DNA from 4 places in the Shinella sedimenti genome. Region 2 is predicted to be linked to each of the others. Evidence: predicted binding sites of a transcription regulator. Region 2 holds the regulator's gene; each other region holds the start of a gene.
What was found. Region 2 encodes PhoB, which activates phosphate uptake and scavenging genes when phosphate is short. Its sites were predicted from a motif close to TGTCATNNANCTGTCAT; they were not measured.

Region 1 (4,212 bases), on a different contig from region 2:
TCGCGCGCCTTCAGGAGGAGAGCACGGGCGGCAGCGTGATGCGCCAGAGCTCCTGATCTTCCCTGTCCATGAGGCGCACCGTCATCTCGCGGCTTGCACCATGAATGTCGACGAGGCCGAAGAACTGGAGGCCCGCGGACGGCGGCAGGTTGCTGTCGATCCCGCCTTTGGAAGATTTGATGAAACGCACCTCCGGCCCGAAGGTCCGGTCGAGCGGCTTTGGCCCGTAGGTGCCGGAATGCAGCGGGCCCGAGATGAACTCCCAGAACGGAAGGAAGTCCTTGAAGACCGCGCGCGACGGGTCGTAGTGGTGGGCTGCGGTATAATGCACATCCGCCGTCAGCCACACGACATTATGGATCGCGTTGTCCCGCATGAAGGTGAGCAGATCGGCAATGTCGCGCTCGCGTCCGGCCGGCGGGCCGTTCAGTCCGTCCGCCACGCCCTCGAAGCCTACGCTTTTGGTGTAGTCGTCCCAGATGACGAGGCCGAGCGGCATGTCGCAGGCGATCACCTTCCACGTCGCGCGCGACGCTGCCAGTTCCCGGCGCAACCAGGCCGCCTGTCGCGGGCCGAACAGATCATGATCCGCCGCCGAGCGGTTGGCGCTGCGGTAGGAGCGCAGGTCGACGAAGAACACATCGAGCAGCGGACCATAGGCCACCTTGCGGAAGATGCGGCCGGGCTCCTCCGCGCAATAGCGGATCGTCGTCATTTCTTGAAAGGCCTGCCGCGCCCGCGCCTCGTAGACGTGAATGTCCTTGTCCGGATAGCGCCGGTCGCCGGTCAGATCGCTGGATGCCGACCAGTTGTTCAGAACCTCGTGGTCGTCCCACTGGAAAAAGGTCGGGCACTGACTGTTGAAGGCGAGCAGGTGGTCGTCGAGCAGATTGTATTTCCACTGGCCACGGAATTCGTCCAGCGTGCGCGCCACATCGCGCTTCTCGTCGGTGACGATGCGGTTCTTCCACACGCCGCCGTCCCGCAGCGTGATTTCGTCGGGGATCGGCCCATCGGCATAGATCGTGTCGCCGGAATGGATGAAGAAATCCGGCTCGTGGCGCAGCATGGTCGAATAGGTCTTCATGCCGACATCGTCGATGCCCCAGCCCTGCCCCGCCGTATCGCCCGACCAGACGAAGCGCACCGAGCGGTCGCGCATCGGCGCGGTGCGGAAACGCCCGACGATCGGCTCCGACACGAGGTGGCTGGAATAAGGATCGCTCGCCGTGAACCGGTAGAAGATATCCTGATCCGGCAACAGATCCCGCAGCAGCGCCTTGACGGTGTGGTCGGAGGCACCGGTCGCGTCGAGCAGCGGCATGCGCGCGGCATCGGTGAAGCTCTCCGTGGTCGAATATTCCAGCAATACCTCGGACGGACGGTCCGTACGCGCCCAGACCACGCCGGACGCGCAATCGACGTCACCCGACTGTACGCCATGGGAAAAGGAAGGGCTGCCATGCCGGCGCGCATAGAAGGGAACGGCAAGCGCCGATGAGGTTGCAAGCGCACCGGCGCCGGCAGTCAGAAGAAACGACCGCCGCGTCAGCGTTTCCGGAACAATCGCCATGCCACCTCCGGCCATACCCGCGAATCGACGGGCAGACCTTCGGTCCGGGGCATGTCAGCCCGGTAACGGCACGATGACGTTTCACCTAAGCTTTGGTGACGGGACGATGACGGCGGCGGTCTCCGGTGTCACAGTCCCTCATCACAAATTACAGCGCCCTCAAGCGGCGAGCCCCTTCTTCTCCAGCATGGCCTCGGGGCTCGGCAGTTTACCGCGGAAGGCCTTGTAGGCGTCTTCCGGGTCCACCGAACCGCCAACGGAGTAGATATAGGTCTTCAGCCGTTCCGCCATTTGCGGGTTGAAGGCATCGCCCGTCTCGGTGAAGGCGGAGAAGGCATCGGCATCCAGCACTTCCGACCACATGTAGGAATAGTAGCCGGCCGAATAGCCGTCGCCGGAGAAGCCGTGCTGGAAGTGCGGCGTGGCATGGCGCATGACGATGGATTTCGGCAGGCCGATCTTATCCAGCACCTCAGCCTGCACCGCCATCGGATCCTCGACCGGTCCCCGGGTATGGAAAGCCATATCCACCAGCGCCGAGGAGGTGAACTCCACCGTCGCGAAACCGGAATTGAAGGTGCGCGCGGCAAGAACCTTGTCGAGCAGGGCCTGCGGCATCGGCTCGCCGGTCTGGTAGTGCACCGCATAGCGCGTCAGGATTTCCGGCACCGTCAGCCAGTGTTCGTAAAGCTGCGAGGGCAGTTCCACGAAATCGCGCGAAACGCCGGTGCCGGAGACCGAGGGATATGTGACATCGGATAACATGCCGTGCAACGCATGGCCGAATTCGTGGAACAGCGTGCGCGCATCGTCGAGCGACAAAAGCGCTGGCTTGCCCTCGGCAGGCTTCGCGAAATTGCAGACATTGTAGATGATCGGGATCTCGCCGACCGAACCGTTCGCCAACGGCAGGCGATGCTGGCTCTGGTAGGAGCTCATCCAGGCACCTGACCGCTTCGAGGAGCGGGCGAAGTAGTCCCCAAGGAACATCGCGACCAGCCTGTCGTCCCGGTCGCGGATCTCGAAGACGCGCACATCGGGATGATAGACCGGCACGCCCTTCTTCTCGACGGCGCGAATGCCGAACAGGCGCTCTGCGACATCGAAGCAGGCGTCGATGATCTTCTCCAGCTGGAGATAGGGCTTCAGCTCGGCCTCCGAGAAATTGAATTTCTTGGCGCGCAGCTTTTCGGCGTAATAACGCCAGTCCCAAGGCATGACCTCGTGGTTGCGCCCCTCCTCCGCGATGAGGTCGGCCAGTTCCGCTTCCTCCTCGCGCGCCCGCGCCACGGCCTTTTCCCAGACCTGCATGAGCAGGCCGTTTACCGCCTCGGGCGTCTTGGCCATGGTGTTGTCGAGCTTCAGGGCAGCAAAGTTTTCGTAGCCGAGCAACCCCGCCTTTTCGGAGCGAAGCGCCAGCGTGTCCTTCACGATGCCGAGATTGTCCGTCTCGCCGGCATTCTCGCCGCGCGCCACCCACGCCCGGAACGCCTGCTCGCGCAACTCCCGGCGGGCGGAAAAGGTCAGGAACGGTTCGATGATCGAGCGCGACAGCGTGACGGCATAGCGCCCATCCTCGCCGCGTTCGCGGGCCGCCGCTGCCATCGCGTCCTTCAGGAAATCCGGCAGGCCGTCGAGTGCCTCGCCCTCGTCGAGGAAGAGCACCCAGTTCTTCTCGTCGGCAAGCACGTTCTGGCCGAATTTCGCGCCAAGCCCCGCCAGCGTCTCGTTGATCGTGGAAAGCCGGGCCTGTTCAGGCTTCTCGAGCTTGGCGCCCGATTTCACGAAGCCTTTCCAGTGCCGCTCCAGCACGCGCACCTGCTCAAGCGAGAGATTGAGACCGGCGCGTCCTTCCCACAGCGCATCGATGCGCTTGAAGAGGGCAGCATTGGTGCCGATCTTGGAATAGTGGCGCGACATCTTCGGTGCGATCGCGCGCTCCAGGGTCTGGATCGTGTCGTTGGTATTGGCGCCCGCACGGCTCCAGAACAGCGCGGAAACGCGCGAAAGCGCGTCGCCCGCGGTCTCCAGCGCCACGACCGTGTTCTCGAAGGTCGGCACATCCGGATTGTTGGCAATCGCGTCGATTTCCGCTTCATGGGCGGCGAGTGCGGCGTCGAAGCTTGCGGCAAAGGCATCGTCCTTGACCAGATCGAACCGCGGCAGGCCATTGAGGCCGGTCCACTCGACGAGGGCGGGATCGATCGACGTTTCGGTCATGGAAGTTCCTTTCTGGCAAATCAGCGTGCGGCGAATATAGGAATGGACGGGGGCGTTGGTACAGGGTGCCGATGCAAAATCGGGGAACGAAAGACGCAAAGGCGCGTTTGTTGGCCTGCGGCACGCTGCATCTTGACGCGGAGGGCAACTTCGGTGAAAACAGCCCTACCCGCGGTCCTTTGACATCGTTTGCCGCGGCGAACCCTGGTGCCGGGCCCCTCTGGCGAGAGTTTTTACGGCGCTCTCGTGATGTCGGTACCGCCAGCAATCAGCCGGCGGATTCATACGCACATGAATAATCTCACCATGCCTCACCCGCATGCCCGTCGTGGTATGCGCAACGTCACTTCGCTTACCTCCACGAAGATGGAGGCGCTGTCATGATCGGCACCGGCGAAGGCAAGACCACACTTTCCTAT
Region 2 (4,212 bases):
TCAACGTCCGCGAAAACACCGTTACCGCGCTCATCGGCCCTTCGGGTTGCGGCAAGTCGACGTTCCTGCGCACGCTCAACCGCATGAACGACACGATCGACGGCTGCCGCGTGACCGGCCGCATCACGCTCGACAGCGACGATATCTATGATCCGAACATCGACGTCGTGGAACTGCGCGCCCGCGTCGGCATGGTGTTCCAGAAGCCGAACCCGTTTCCTAAGTCGATCTACGAGAACGTTGCCTATGGTCCGCGCATCCATGGCCTCGCCAAGGCGAAGGCCGACATGGACGCCATTGTCGAGCAGAGCCTGCAGAAGGCCGGCCTGTGGAACGAGGTGAAGGATCGCCTGCACGAAGGCGGCACGGGCCTCTCCGGTGGTCAGCAGCAGCGCCTGTGCATCGCCCGCGCCGTCGCCGTCAGCCCGGAAGTCATCCTGATGGACGAGCCCTGCTCGGCGCTCGACCCGATCGCCACCGCCAAGGTCGAGGAACTGATCCACGAGCTGCGCACCAATTTCACGATCGTCATCGTGACGCACTCCATGCAGCAGGCGGCCCGCGTGTCGCAGCGCACCGCCATGTTCCACCTCGGCAACCTCGTCGAGGAGAACGACACCGACAAGATGTTCACCAACCCGGATGACCAGCGCACGCAGGACTACATCATGGGCCGCTTCGGCTGACGTTTTCGTCGCCTTAGCCCCTGAAACCCGCGTGTATTAAGGACAGAACGATGTCATCGACCCATATTGTCTCGATTTACGACGAAGAACTGAAATATCTCTCCCGCCGCATTTCCGAAATGGGCGGCACGGCCGAGCAGATGGTGGCGGATTCGGTCCGCGCCCTTGTTTCCGCCGATGCGGCGCTGGCCCAGAAGGTCATTTCCGAGGACGTGATCCTCGACAATGCCGAACGCCAGATCAACGAGAAGGCGATCGTCACCATCGCCAAGCGCCAGCCGATGGCGGCGGACCTGCGCGAAATCATGGGCACGATCCGCATTGCCGCGGAGCTGGAGCGCGTCGGCGATCTCGGCAAGAACACTGCCAAGCGCGTGATTGCCGTGCAGAGCTCGGGCATGCCGCGCAAGCTTGCCCGCGGTCTCGAGCATCTGGCCGAACTGGCGCTGATGCAGCTCAAGGAAGTACTCGATGTCTTCGCCACCCGTTCGGTGGACAAGGCCAAGGCCATCCGTGAGCGCGACGACGAGATCGATGCGATCTACACCTCGCTGTTCCGCGAACTCCTGACCTACATGATGGAAGACCCGCGCAACATCACGCCCTGCACCCATCTCCTGTTCTGCGCCAAGAACATCGAGCGCATCGGCGACCATGCGACCAACATTGCCGAAACCATTTATTACATGGCGACCGGCTCCCAGCCCGAGGGCGAGCGCCCGAAGGACGACACCTCGACATCCGTCGTCACGGCCGATGTCTCCGAAGCTTCCGAGTAAACTGGATAGGGTTCTCTACATGGTGCCCAGAATAGCCGTCGTGGAAGATGAGGAGGCGCTGAGCGTCCTCCTGCGTTACAATCTCGAGGCGGAAGGTTTCGAGGTGGATACGATCCTGTCCGGCGACGAGGCGGAGATGCGCTTGCAGGAGCGCATGCCCGATCTTCTCATCCTTGACTGGATGCTGCCTGGTGTTTCCGGCATCGAGCTGTGCCGGCGCCTGCGCCAGCGGCCGGAAACTGAGCGCCTGCCGATCATCATGCTGACGGCGCGCGGCGAGGAGAGCGAACGCGTGCGTGGCCTGGCCACGGGTGCGGATGACTATGTGGTCAAGCCCTTCTCCACGCCGGAACTCGTCGCCCGTGTGCGGGCAATGCTGCGCCGTGCCAAGCCGGAAGTCGTGTCCACGGTGCTGCGCTGCGGGGATATCGAACTCGATCGCGAGACGCATCGCGTTCATCGCCGCACGCGTGAAGTGCGCCTCGGCCCGACGGAGTTCCGCCTCCTGGAATTCCTGATGACCTCGCCCGGCCGCGTCTTCTCACGCTCGCAGCTTCTCGACGGTGTCTGGGGGCATGACATTTATGTCGACGAGCGCACGGTCGACGTGCATGTCGGCCGTCTGCGCAAGGCGCTCAACTTCGCCAACATGCAGGATGTCATCCGCACGGTCCGCGGCGCCGGCTATTCGCTGGAAACCTGAGCGAACGCAATTCCTCCCGAGGACGGAAATGGGCCCTTCGGGGCCTGTTTGCGTCTCGGCGTGCCACTTGCCGCACAAACGAAAACGGAGCCTTCCGGCCCCGTTTCTATTCTTCTGTCGCTAATGTCACCGCGCGCGGCGGCGCTCGGCCGAAGGCTGGTAGGCGAGGCGTTGGTGATAGGTGCAGTACGGCGAGTTGTCAGGGGATTCGCAGCCGCAGAAATGGAAGTCGTCGTTCAGCGGATCGCCGATCGGCCACTTGCAGGTGCGCTCGGTGAGCTGCGTCAGTTCCAGCTTGCGCGACATCGGTACCACGACGTTCTTGCCGCTGATGACGACGGGCAGGTTCTCGGTCTCTACGTCGAAATCGGTGTCGACTTCGTCCTTGGTGAGCGCATTGCCCACCGGCCGGCTGACCGGGCGGGGGGCGTTGGCCGGGCGCGCTGCGAAGTTCGAGGGGCGCGGGGTGGTCGCCGCCGGGCGCTTCGGACGGGCCGAAGCCGGCGTGCCGCCAGCCTTGGCGCGGCCCGGTAGGTTAAGCCGGTGCACCTTGCCGATGACGGCGTTGCGGCTCACGCCGCCGAGCTGCGCAGCGATCTGGCTGGCGCTGAGGCCCTCGCTCCAGAGCTTCTTGAGTTTCTCGACCCGCTCGTCTGTCCAGTTCATGCTCTCGTCTCCGTTCGGCGCTCGCTATGCGGGAATCCCTCATCGCGCCACGAACGAATTCGCAGCCTGAGCGCCCTAACTCTGGTGGTGACTAGTTCCGCCGCATGCAGTCTAGTAATTGGCCCTTAACCTAGAGTCCGGGGGACTCTGTGACAAGAGTCGGGGGAATCGGGGCGAATCGATTTCGGAGTTTTCCCCAACTTGCTGGTAGGGTGTGACTCGATAGCGACACTGTCCATGGATGCCGTGAATCCTCACCCTGCGGGAGGTTCAGTGCGATTTGGAGCTATGCATTTTATTGACATCACGACATGAAATGCAGATAGTGCAGCATGCCGCCGCAAGGCGGCTTTTGATTTTTCTGGCAATCGGAAAGTCAAGCCCCTGAATTTCTTTTCCGCATCCCTTTTGGAGGATACGCGCCATGGCCGATGCCGCGCCGCTCTATGAAACCTATATGCGTGCGCCGCTCCGGTTCACGCACGGGGAGGGCGTCTGGCTGGTCGACGAGAAGGGCGACCGATATCTCGATTTCGCCGCCGGCGTGGCCGTCAGCTCGCTTGGGCATGGTCATCCCCATCTCGTTTCCGCGCTGAAGGAGCAGGCCGACAAGGTCTGGCACCTCTCCAACCTCTATGAGGTTCCGGGTCAGGAAAGCCTCGGCCGGCGGCTGACGGACGCAACCTTCGCGGAAAAGGTGTTCTTCACCAATTCGGGTGCGGAAGCGCTGGAATGCGCGATCAAGACCGCGCGCCGCTACCATTTCGCCAAGGGGCATCCCGGCAAATACCACATCATCACCTTCGAAGGCGCGTTTCATGGCCGCACGATCGCGACCATCGCCGCGGGCGGACAGGAAAAGTACATCGAGGGCTTCGGCCCCAAGGCGGCGGGCTTCCTGAAGGTTCCCTTCGGCGATATCGCCGCCGTAAAGGACGCGATCACCGAGGAAACCGCCGCAATCCTGATCGAGCCCGTTCAGGGCGAGGGCGGCCTCAGGCCGGTGCCGAAGGAGTTCATGCAGGAGCTGCGCCAGCTCTGCGACGAATACGGCCTGCTGCTCATCCTCGATGAGGTGCAGACGGGCGTTGGCCGCACGGGCCGCTTCTTCGCCTATGAGCATTCCGGCGTTGCGCCCGATATCATGGCAATCGCCAAGGGCATTGGCGGCGGTTTCCCGCTCGGTGCGTGCCTTGCGACGGCCGAAGCGGCATCCGGCATGGTGGCCGGCACGCACGGCTCCACCTATGGCGGCAATCCGCTCGCCATGGCCGTCGGCAATGCCGTGCTCGACGTGGTGCTTGCCGATGGCTTCCTGGAGCATGTGCGTGATGTCGCGCTGGTGTTCCGTCAGGGCCTCGCGGCGCTGCAGGATCGC
Region 3 (4,212 bases), on a different contig from region 2:
AGGGCGAGGCCGCCTATACCGAGGTGCCGGGCTCGCTTCTGCCGCCTGCCGATCTGGATGCCGAGCGCAAGGCGATCGAGGACAAGCTGGAGCGCAAGGTCGACGATTTCGAATTCGCGTCCTACCTGATGTATCCCAAGGTCTTCACCGACTATGCGCTGGCCGCCGACCTGTACGGCCCGGTCAGCGTGCTGCCGACACCGGCCTATTTCTACGGCCTGTCGGCCGGCGAAGAACTTCAGCCGGAGCTGGAAAAGGGCGTCTCCCTCGTCATCCTGCATCAGGCGACCAGCGAGCCGGATACGCAGGGCATGGTGAAGGTGTTCTTCGAGCTGAACGGCCAGCCGCGCCTGATCAAGGTGCCGGACCGCAACCGCGCGGCCAGCTCTGCCGTGCGCCGCAAGGCGGATATCGGCAATGCCGCCCATCTCGGTGCCCCGATGCCGGGTGTCATCTCGACGGTTTCCGTCTCGGCCGGTCAAGCGGTCAAGGCCGGCGACGTGCTGCTCTCGATCGAAGCGATGAAGATGGAAACGGCGCTGCACGCCGAGAAGGACGGCACGATCTCCGAGGTGCTGGTCAAGGCCGGCGACCAGATCGACGCCAAGGACCTCCTGATCGTCTACGGCGCCTGATCGCCATCTGTGGCGGGGACGCCGCGCGTCCCAAGGCAATGAACCGGTGCGGGGATGAGGGTTAACCTCATCCCCGTCTTCGTCTTGATTTCCGACCGGCCCGGACGCAAAAGGCGACAAGATCAATTCAACAGATGCCGGCGCCCATGAACTTCATCATCCGCACCGCGGTTTCCGGCGATATCGCCGCCTTCACCGAAATCTATCGCGAATCCGTGCTGAACGGCGTGGCAAGCTACGAGATCGATCCGCCCTCGCCCGACGAGATGGCGGCGCGCTTTGCGGCGATCACGGGCAAAGGCTATCCCTATATCGTGGCGGTCGAGCAGACCGGCCTCATCCTCGGCTATGCCTATGCTTCCGCCTTCCGCACGCGCCCGGCCTATCGCTGGCTCGTCGAGGATTCTGTGTATCTGGCGCCGGAGGCGCGCGGAAAGGGTGTCGGCAGAGCGCTTCTGGCAGAACTTATACGCCGTTGTACGGCGCTTGGTTTCCGCCAGATGGTGGCCGTCATCGGCGGAGCGCATCCTGCCTCCATCGCTGTTCATGCCGCTGCAGGCTTCGAGCACAACGGCCACATGAAGGCGACGGGCTTCAAGCATGGCCGCTGGCTGGATACGGTGTTCATGCAGCGCGCGCTCGGCGACGGCGCGGAGACCGAACCGTCGGCGACGGACTATCCGGGCACGATGGTGTAAAGTGTAAGGGAAACCGCGGAGCGTTTTCTATGTCTCGACGAGGCGGAGCACCTTGTCGAAGACCTTCAGCACCTGCTTCAACTCATGGCCGCGCTTCAGGATCGTGCCGTGCTGGTTGATGACGCTGTAGGCGCCCTGCTTGGCGGCGAGCTTGGGATCTTTCTCGATGCGGTAGAGCGGCATTTCGCCGGAGCGCTTGAAGATGGAGAACACCGCCCTGTCGCGCATATGGTCGATTGCGTAATCGCGCCAGGCGCCCTCGCCGACCATGCGGCCATAGACCCAGAGGATTGCATCGAGCTCCCTTCGATCGAATGTCACCGGCAGCGGGTCCTTGCTGCTGCGGTATTCCCTGAGGTCGACCACGACATTGGATGCGTGCAAATCCGGCTGATCTGTCATCGAATCTCCGTACCTGCTGTATGACGGCACGGTGACAGTTTGCCTGAGTGGACTTGAAATGCAAGCTGGAGCGCCGGGACTTACCTTTTCGCAAAAAAAAGGTCCCGCCGCATTTCAGACAAACAGACGCCCAAATTTGAGAAGACAGTCCCGCTGTCGCAGCTCATGCCAGCCTGCTGCCTTGTGCAGAAAGCGGTTCGGTCGGAGTGCGTCATTCGGAGCTGCCTTGTATTCCGTTGCCGGCAGCTTCGTCCAGGTCCGGTCCGTCTCTCTTCGAACCCTCAAGCCCCAGCCCCTCGAGGAAGCCGGGCCGGACCTCCCTCAAAACCTTATCGGGAAGCCTTTTCGCCAGTCAGCACGGTGGCGCCCAGAATGGCGCCGGGCGTGTCCGCGGTCTTCATGCGCTGAACCAGCACGGCGCAGCCGCCGGCCTTCTTTTTCTTCTTCAGCATGTCGGCCGGAAGCACGAGATTGGTTTCCTTGCCTTCCCACATGCCAATCGTTTCCATCGACGTCACGGCGTGCCAGTAGTTGACCGTCTTGCCGCGGTTCTCGCCCTTGTCGATGTTGATCGTGCGCTCGCGCTCGAAATAGGCGATGACGATGTTGGCCTTGCCTTCACCGGCGCCGACGCGGATGCGCAACTCGTCGTTCGTCACGGCCACGTTGACCGGCACCTTCAGGCCCTTGCCCTCGGTGGAGAGCGCGCCGATGCGGTCACGGATGCCGGAAATATTGGCGCCGTTGATATGCTCGCGGCCGTTGAGCACAGCCTGGGGCGTGTAGACGCCGTTGCGTCCGAACATGCGGGCATAGGCATATTGCCGGTCCGTATTGTCCTTGGAGGCGAGCGTGTCGGCCCAGCCGAGATAGTTCCAGTAGTCGACATGATAGGCGAGCGCGACGACATCGCCTTCGCGCACCAGCGTTTCCAGCGCCTTGTCGGCCGGCGGACAGGACGAGCAGCCCTGGCTGGTGAAGAGTTCGACCACACCCTTGGGCGCGACGGCCTCCTGCGCGTGGGCGGCGCCGGCGGCGAGCATCAGCAGGATCGCCAGACATTCCGGAAAATGCGGTCTCGGCATGATCATTCCCAATGGAGAGCCGGCACAGGCCGGCTTTTTCGAGCCCGTCATACGCCGTTGCGGCTTCAACAGGAAGTCACGATGGAGTGAGATTTTTGGGAAGCAATTCCAGAAAATGTGCAGCGGTTCTGCGTCCTGAACTGCGAAAAGACACGAAAGCGGCTGCCACAACGGAAAATGCCGGGGCTTTTGCCCCGGCATCATCCTTTTCAATCCGAAATCGCTCAGGCGGCGAGATCGCGAAGAACGGTCTGCAGGATGCCGCCGTTGTTCATGTACATGACCTCGTCGACCGTATCGATGCGGCAAAGCAGCGGTACGTCCTTCACCGTGCCGTCGGAGTAGGTGATCTTGGCGATCTTCTTCTCGCGCGGCTTGATGTCGCCTTCCAGGCCCTCGATCGTGACGATCTCGTCGCCCTTGAGATCGAGCGATGCCCAGCTCGTGCCGTCCTCGAAGACGAAGGGCACGACGCCCATGCCGACGAGGTTGGAGCGGTGGATACGCTCGAAGGACTGCGCGATCACGGCCTTGACGCCGAGCAGGTTCGTGCCCTTGGCCGCCCAGTCTCGCGACGAGCCGTTGCCGTATTCGACGCCGGCAAAGATGACGAGCGGAACGCCCTCGGCCTTGTACTTCATGGCCGCATCATAGATCGAAAGCTCTTCCTTCGTCGGATAGTGGATGGTGTAGCCACCTTCCTTGCCGTTCGGGCCGAGCATGTGGTTGCGGATGCGGATGTTGGCGAAGGTGCCGCGCATCATGACTTCATGGTTGCCGCGTCGCGTGCCGTACTGGTTGAAGTCCGCGACGGCGACGCCGTTGTCCGTGAGATACGCACCGGCAGGCGAGGCCGCCTTGATCGAACCGGCCGGCGAGATGTGGTCGGTCGTGATCTTGTCGCCGAAGAGACCCAGGACGCGCGCGCCCTTGATGTTCTTCAGGCCCGAGCCGGTCTTGCCCATGCCCACGAAATAGGGCGGGTTCTGCACATAGGTCGACTGGTCGTCCCATGCATAGGTCTGTCCATCGGGCACCTGAACGGCCTGCCAGTTGGCGTCGCCCTTGAAGACGTCGGCATACTTCGTGGCATAGAGCGCGCGGGTGACGTATTTCAGGATGAATTCCTGAATCTCTTGCGAGGTCGGCCAGATATCCTTGAGGTAGACGGGGTTGCCGTCACGGTCTTCACCGAGCGGCTCCGTCGTCAGGTCCTTCTGGACCGTGCCGGCAAGCGCGTAGGCCACGACGAGCGGCGGCGAGGCGAGGTAGTTCGCCTGCACATCCGGCGAGATGCGGCCTTCGAAGTTGCGGTTGCCCGACAGGACGCCGGCGGCGATCAGGCCCTTGTCGTTGATCGTCTTGGAGATCGGCGCCGGCAGCGGGCCGGAG
Region 4 (4,212 bases), on a different contig from region 2:
CAGCAGCCGCAGCACAAGACGATCGAGGCCATCTTCAGTGCACTGACCGAAGAGCAGAAGCAGCACATGAAGGAAATCATCCGCTGTCTCAGCGAGAAGACCGACGAGCTGCAAAGAGAAAGAGACAAGCGTGCCGGCGAATTCGACGCCGCGCCCCAGCGTTCCCTGCAAGACGCCGTCTAGTTTGAACATTATGAAAACGGAAAAGGCCGGCATCGAAAGATGCCGGCCTTTTCATGTCTGGCGCGGCTGGCCGGCGCCCTCCCCCTGGCGGGGCCGGCGCCGGGCCGCTCTGCTTACATGGTGTTGATCGGCCCGATCCCGAAGAACAGCGTCTCGCCGGAGGAATCGTCCACACCGTCATTGTCCGTCACGACGAAGCCGTTGCCGGCGGCATCGATGGTGAACCCTTCGACCTTGTCCACGATGTAGCCGTTGGTAGCCTTGAGGTCGGGAATGAGATCGCGGACCTCTTCCTTCTTCACGACCGACAGATCACCACCGAGCTTGGCCGGCTTCATGTCAGCCAGAGCGACGCGGAAGAGCTTCTTCAGCTTGGCGGCCCGACCGATCTGGTTGTCGCGCTCGATGACATAGGCATAGTCGCCACTGGCGGTGATTTCCGACAGGCCGACCCAGCCGGTTTCGGCTTTGTCGAGCGGGTAGCGCACGGCACCCCATTCCTTGGACGACGGTTTGTAGGACACGAGCTTGACGAAACCCTTCTCGTCGTCGCCCCATTCCCGCTGCACAGCCATCCACAGCACCTTGTCGTCGCCTTCGCCGACGCTGGTGATGCCTTCGAAGCCGAAGCGCTTTTCATGCGCGCGCAGTTCGGCGGGAATGGCGATCTCCATCTGGATCTCGCCCTTGGCGTTTACGTTGATGATCGCATGGCTGTAGAGCTTGTCGGCGTCGCCCTCGTTGGCCAGCCAGAAGCCACCCTCGCCATCCGGCGTGATACCCTCGATGTCGAGCTTCTGGGCGGCCGCGCCGTTGCGGGTAATGCGCAACGCATCGACGATCTTCGCCGGCTTTGCCGTGGCGTCGATCGTGAAGATTGTCGGCTGCGAAGCGTAGAAGGAATCGTTCACGGCGTAGACGAAGCCCGGCTTTTCCGGCACCGGCGCAAGGCCGGACAGAGCGCCGAAGCCGATCAGCTCGCCATCCTTTTCCGTGGAGACCAGCTGCGGATAGGCTGCCTCGCCTTCCGCACGCTCATAGATCATGACATGCGAGCGCGCGCCGCCATCCTCGACCAGATCGGCCTCGTTGGCCGTCACGAAAAGATTGCGGGCGGGAATGGCGACGGCCCCTTCAGGTGCGATGCCGGAGGGCAAAAGCTGGAGAAGCTCGGGCTCGCCGCCGGTATCCTTGTAAACGCCGACGATGGAGGCGCGCTCGGCAAGCACGAAGAACAGGTTGTCCTCGCCGAACTTCGCCGCTTCCAGGCCTTCCGGCTCGACGCCCTTCTTGTTGCGCTTGTCGGGATAGTGGCCGATCTTCACGATCTCGCGCTCGAAGGCCGCGCCATTCTCGTAGAGAACCTTGCCCTGCTTGTCGAAGATGGTGAAGCCCCTTGCGCCACCCTTCCAGTCGCCCTCGTTGGCGACGACAAGGCGGTTGTCGTCCAGCCACTTCACGGCGTCAGGCTCGCGCGCGACATCCTTCATCTCGCCGGTGAACTTCAGCGCACCGTCCTTCTTGGTGTCGATGCCTTCCAGGCTGACGGTGCCGGCGGAGAAGTGGCTCTTTACTGTGCCCGTCTTGCCGTCGACGATGACGAGATGGTTGTTCTCCTGAAGGGTGACGGCCACTTCATCCAGACTGTTGAAGGACACGAATTCCGGTTCCGGATCCTCGCCACCGATGTCGGCAAGCCCGGTCAGATCGACGCGCTTGAGCGAGCCGCAATCGACCACGCCGTCCTTGACGGAGAGAAGCACCAGGTCGCCGGCCGGCATCTGCGGCAGAGCGCCGTCGTTCACGTCCTCGTCGCGCTCGTTTTCGATGGCGATCGCGGCAATCGTCTTGTCCTTGTTGAGCGCGATGGAGTCCGGCTGGCCGCCGATATCGCAGGTCGCCTCGACCGCCTTCGACGCGAGATCCACCTGGGCCAGAACGCCCGAGGGATTGGTGAAGCTTTCACGCGTGTTGACGGCGACCAGCACCTTGGCGCCGGCCACGGTTACCGAGGTCGGCTCGCCTTCGAGCCTGACGGAGCCGCCGGCCTTCGGCGCCTTCGCATCGGTGATGTCGACGAAGCCGATCGCCTTGTTCGGGCTGTCGGAGTAGACCAGCGTGTTGCCGTCTTCCGTCGCGGCGATGATCTCCGCCGAGGTCGGCGTCGCCTTTTCGGTGCCATCGGGCAGATTGTCGGCAACGGCAAAGGATGCGATGCGGTTGAAGACGGGCTCGGCGCTTGCGGCCGGCGCAGCGGACGCAGCCAGCACGGCTGCCAGTGCGGCAGTGAGCGAACGGGTTTTCATGGGATCCTCCGGAATCCGGTTGAATGGAACCCGGCGGTTCTGCGGCTTTCGTGTTACAGCGACATGACAGCCGGCGACGAACCCGGACTTTGTGCCGCAAATAAAAAGGGGCCCGGACGAACCGGACCCCGACCCTGAATGTCAGGTGTTGCGGCGGAGTGGATAACCGCTCTGCCCGAACTGAGGATCAGCCGTTGACGGCGTCCTTCAGGCCCTTGCCGGCCGAGAACTTCGGCACGTTGCGTGCAGGGATCTCGATCTCGGCGCCCGTCGAAAGGTTACGACCCTTCGAAGCTTCACGGCGCGATACGGAGAAATTGCCGAAACCGACGAGACGAACGTCGCCGCCGTTCTTGAGTTCGCCCTGGATGGTCTCGAATACGGCGTCGACAGCCGATGCTGCGTCCGTCTTCGACAGGCCCGACTTTTCAGCCACCGCGGATACGAGTTCATTCTTGTTCATGTTTCCACCCCTTTCATACGGTTTGAAACGACTCATACAAGTCGGGGGCAGAATACGCATCACCCTTCGCCCCGCAAGAAAATTTCGTCGCAATCGCCTGAGAATCCGGGCTTTACACACGATTTTCAACGAAAAAGACCGGCCAAAGGGCCGGTCTTTTCAAGTTCAGGGTCCAAAAGCCGGGGTCTTTAGCCGGCGTAATGGCTCAATGCGCGATGGCGCCGGTGCTGTCTTCCGACGATTCGACGGCCGGAACCTTGGCCGCTTCGGCCGCAGCGCTATCCCATTCGATCGGCTCGGGCTTGCGCAGCAGGGCGTGCTCGATGACCTCGCCCATGCGCGAGACCGGAACGATCTCCATGTTGTTCTTCACATTGTCCGGAATGTCAGCCAGATCCTTGGCATTCTCTTCCGGGATCAGAACCTTCTTGATACCGCCGCGAAGGGCCGCGAGCAGCTTTTCCTTCAGGCCACCGATGGGTAGGACCCGACCGCGTAGCGTCACTTCGCCCGTCATCGCGATATCCTTCGAGACCGGAATGCCGGTCATGATGGAAACGATGGCGGTCGCCATGGCGATACCGGCCGACGGACCGTCCTTCGGCGTTGCGCCTTCCGGCACGTGCACGTGGATGTCGGTCTTGTCGAAGCGCGGCGGCTCGATGCCGAAATCGACGGCGCGCGAGCGGACATAGGACGCCGCTGCCGAAATCGATTCCTTCATCACGTCCTTCAGGTTGCCGGTTACCGTCATGCGGCCCTTGCCACCCGGCAGACTGACGCCTTCGATGGTGAGCAGCTCGCCGCCGACTTCCGTCCAGGCAAGACCCGTGACGACGCCGACCTGATCCTCGCGCTCGGCTTCGCCGTGGCGGAAGCGCGGTACACCGAGGAAGTCATGGATGTTGTCAGCCGTGACTTCGACCTTCTCTGCCTTGCCCTTGATGATCTCGGTCACCGCCTTGCGGGCGAGCTTCATCAGTTCACGCTCGAAGTTACGCACACCGGCTTCGCGGGTGTACTGCTGGATGATCGCCATCAACGCGCCGTCGGTGACCGAAAATTCCTTCGGCTGCAGCGCGTGGTCGCGGATCGCCTTCGGCAGCAGGTGCCGCTTGGCGATTTCCAGCTTTTCTTCTTCCGTGTAGCCGGCGATGCGGATCACTTCCATGCGGTCCATCAGGGGTGCTGGAATGTTCAGCGTGTTCGCCGTCGTCACGAACATGACGTTGGACAGGTCGTATTCGACTTCCAGGTAGT

Region 1: the regulator PhoB is predicted to act here: its motif matches at 1,669-1,685, upstream of MKI86_RS11635 (alkaline phosphatase D family protein).
Region 3: the regulator PhoB is predicted to act here: its motif matches at 1,756-1,772, upstream of MKI86_RS11125 (DUF2794 domain-containing protein).
Region 4: the regulator PhoB is predicted to act here: its motif matches at 2,542-2,558, upstream of MKI86_RS02155 (esterase-like activity of phytase family protein).

What each region holds. Positions count from the first base shown of each region.
Region 1 is NZ_JAKVIN010000004.1:300,280-304,491, reverse strand. Features, by position in the region: gene MKI86_RS11635 (alkaline phosphatase D family protein) at 11-1,573, opposite strand; gene MKI86_RS11630 (M3 family metallopeptidase) at 1,733-3,793, opposite strand; gene MKI86_RS11625 (DUF475 domain-containing protein) at 4,174-4,212, shown strand, end outside.
Region 2 is NZ_JAKVIN010000003.1:327,179-331,390, forward strand. Features, by position in the region: gene pstB (phosphate ABC transporter ATP-binding protein PstB) at 1-686, shown strand, start outside; gene phoU (phosphate signaling complex protein PhoU) at 737-1,465, shown strand; gene phoB (phosphate regulon transcriptional regulator PhoB) at 1,485-2,168, shown strand; gene MKI86_RS08990 (GcrA family cell cycle regulator) at 2,295-2,834, opposite strand; gene MKI86_RS08995 (aspartate aminotransferase family protein) at 3,259-4,212, shown strand, end outside.
Region 3 is NZ_JAKVIN010000004.1:201,434-205,645, forward strand. Features, by position in the region: gene pyc (pyruvate carboxylase) at 1-635, shown strand, start outside; gene MKI86_RS11120 (GNAT family N-acetyltransferase) at 782-1,333, shown strand; gene MKI86_RS11125 (DUF2794 domain-containing protein) at 1,361-1,735, opposite strand; gene MKI86_RS11130 (DUF1223 domain-containing protein) at 2,065-2,778, opposite strand; gene acnA (aconitate hydratase AcnA) at 3,045-4,212, opposite strand, start outside.
Region 4 is NZ_JAKVIN010000001.1:419,636-423,847, forward strand. Features, by position in the region: gene MKI86_RS02150 (MarR family winged helix-turn-helix transcriptional regulator) at 1-183, shown strand, start outside; gene MKI86_RS02155 (esterase-like activity of phytase family protein) at 297-2,489, opposite strand; gene hupB (DNA-binding protein HupB) at 2,677-2,952, opposite strand; gene lon (endopeptidase La) at 3,158-4,212, opposite strand, start outside.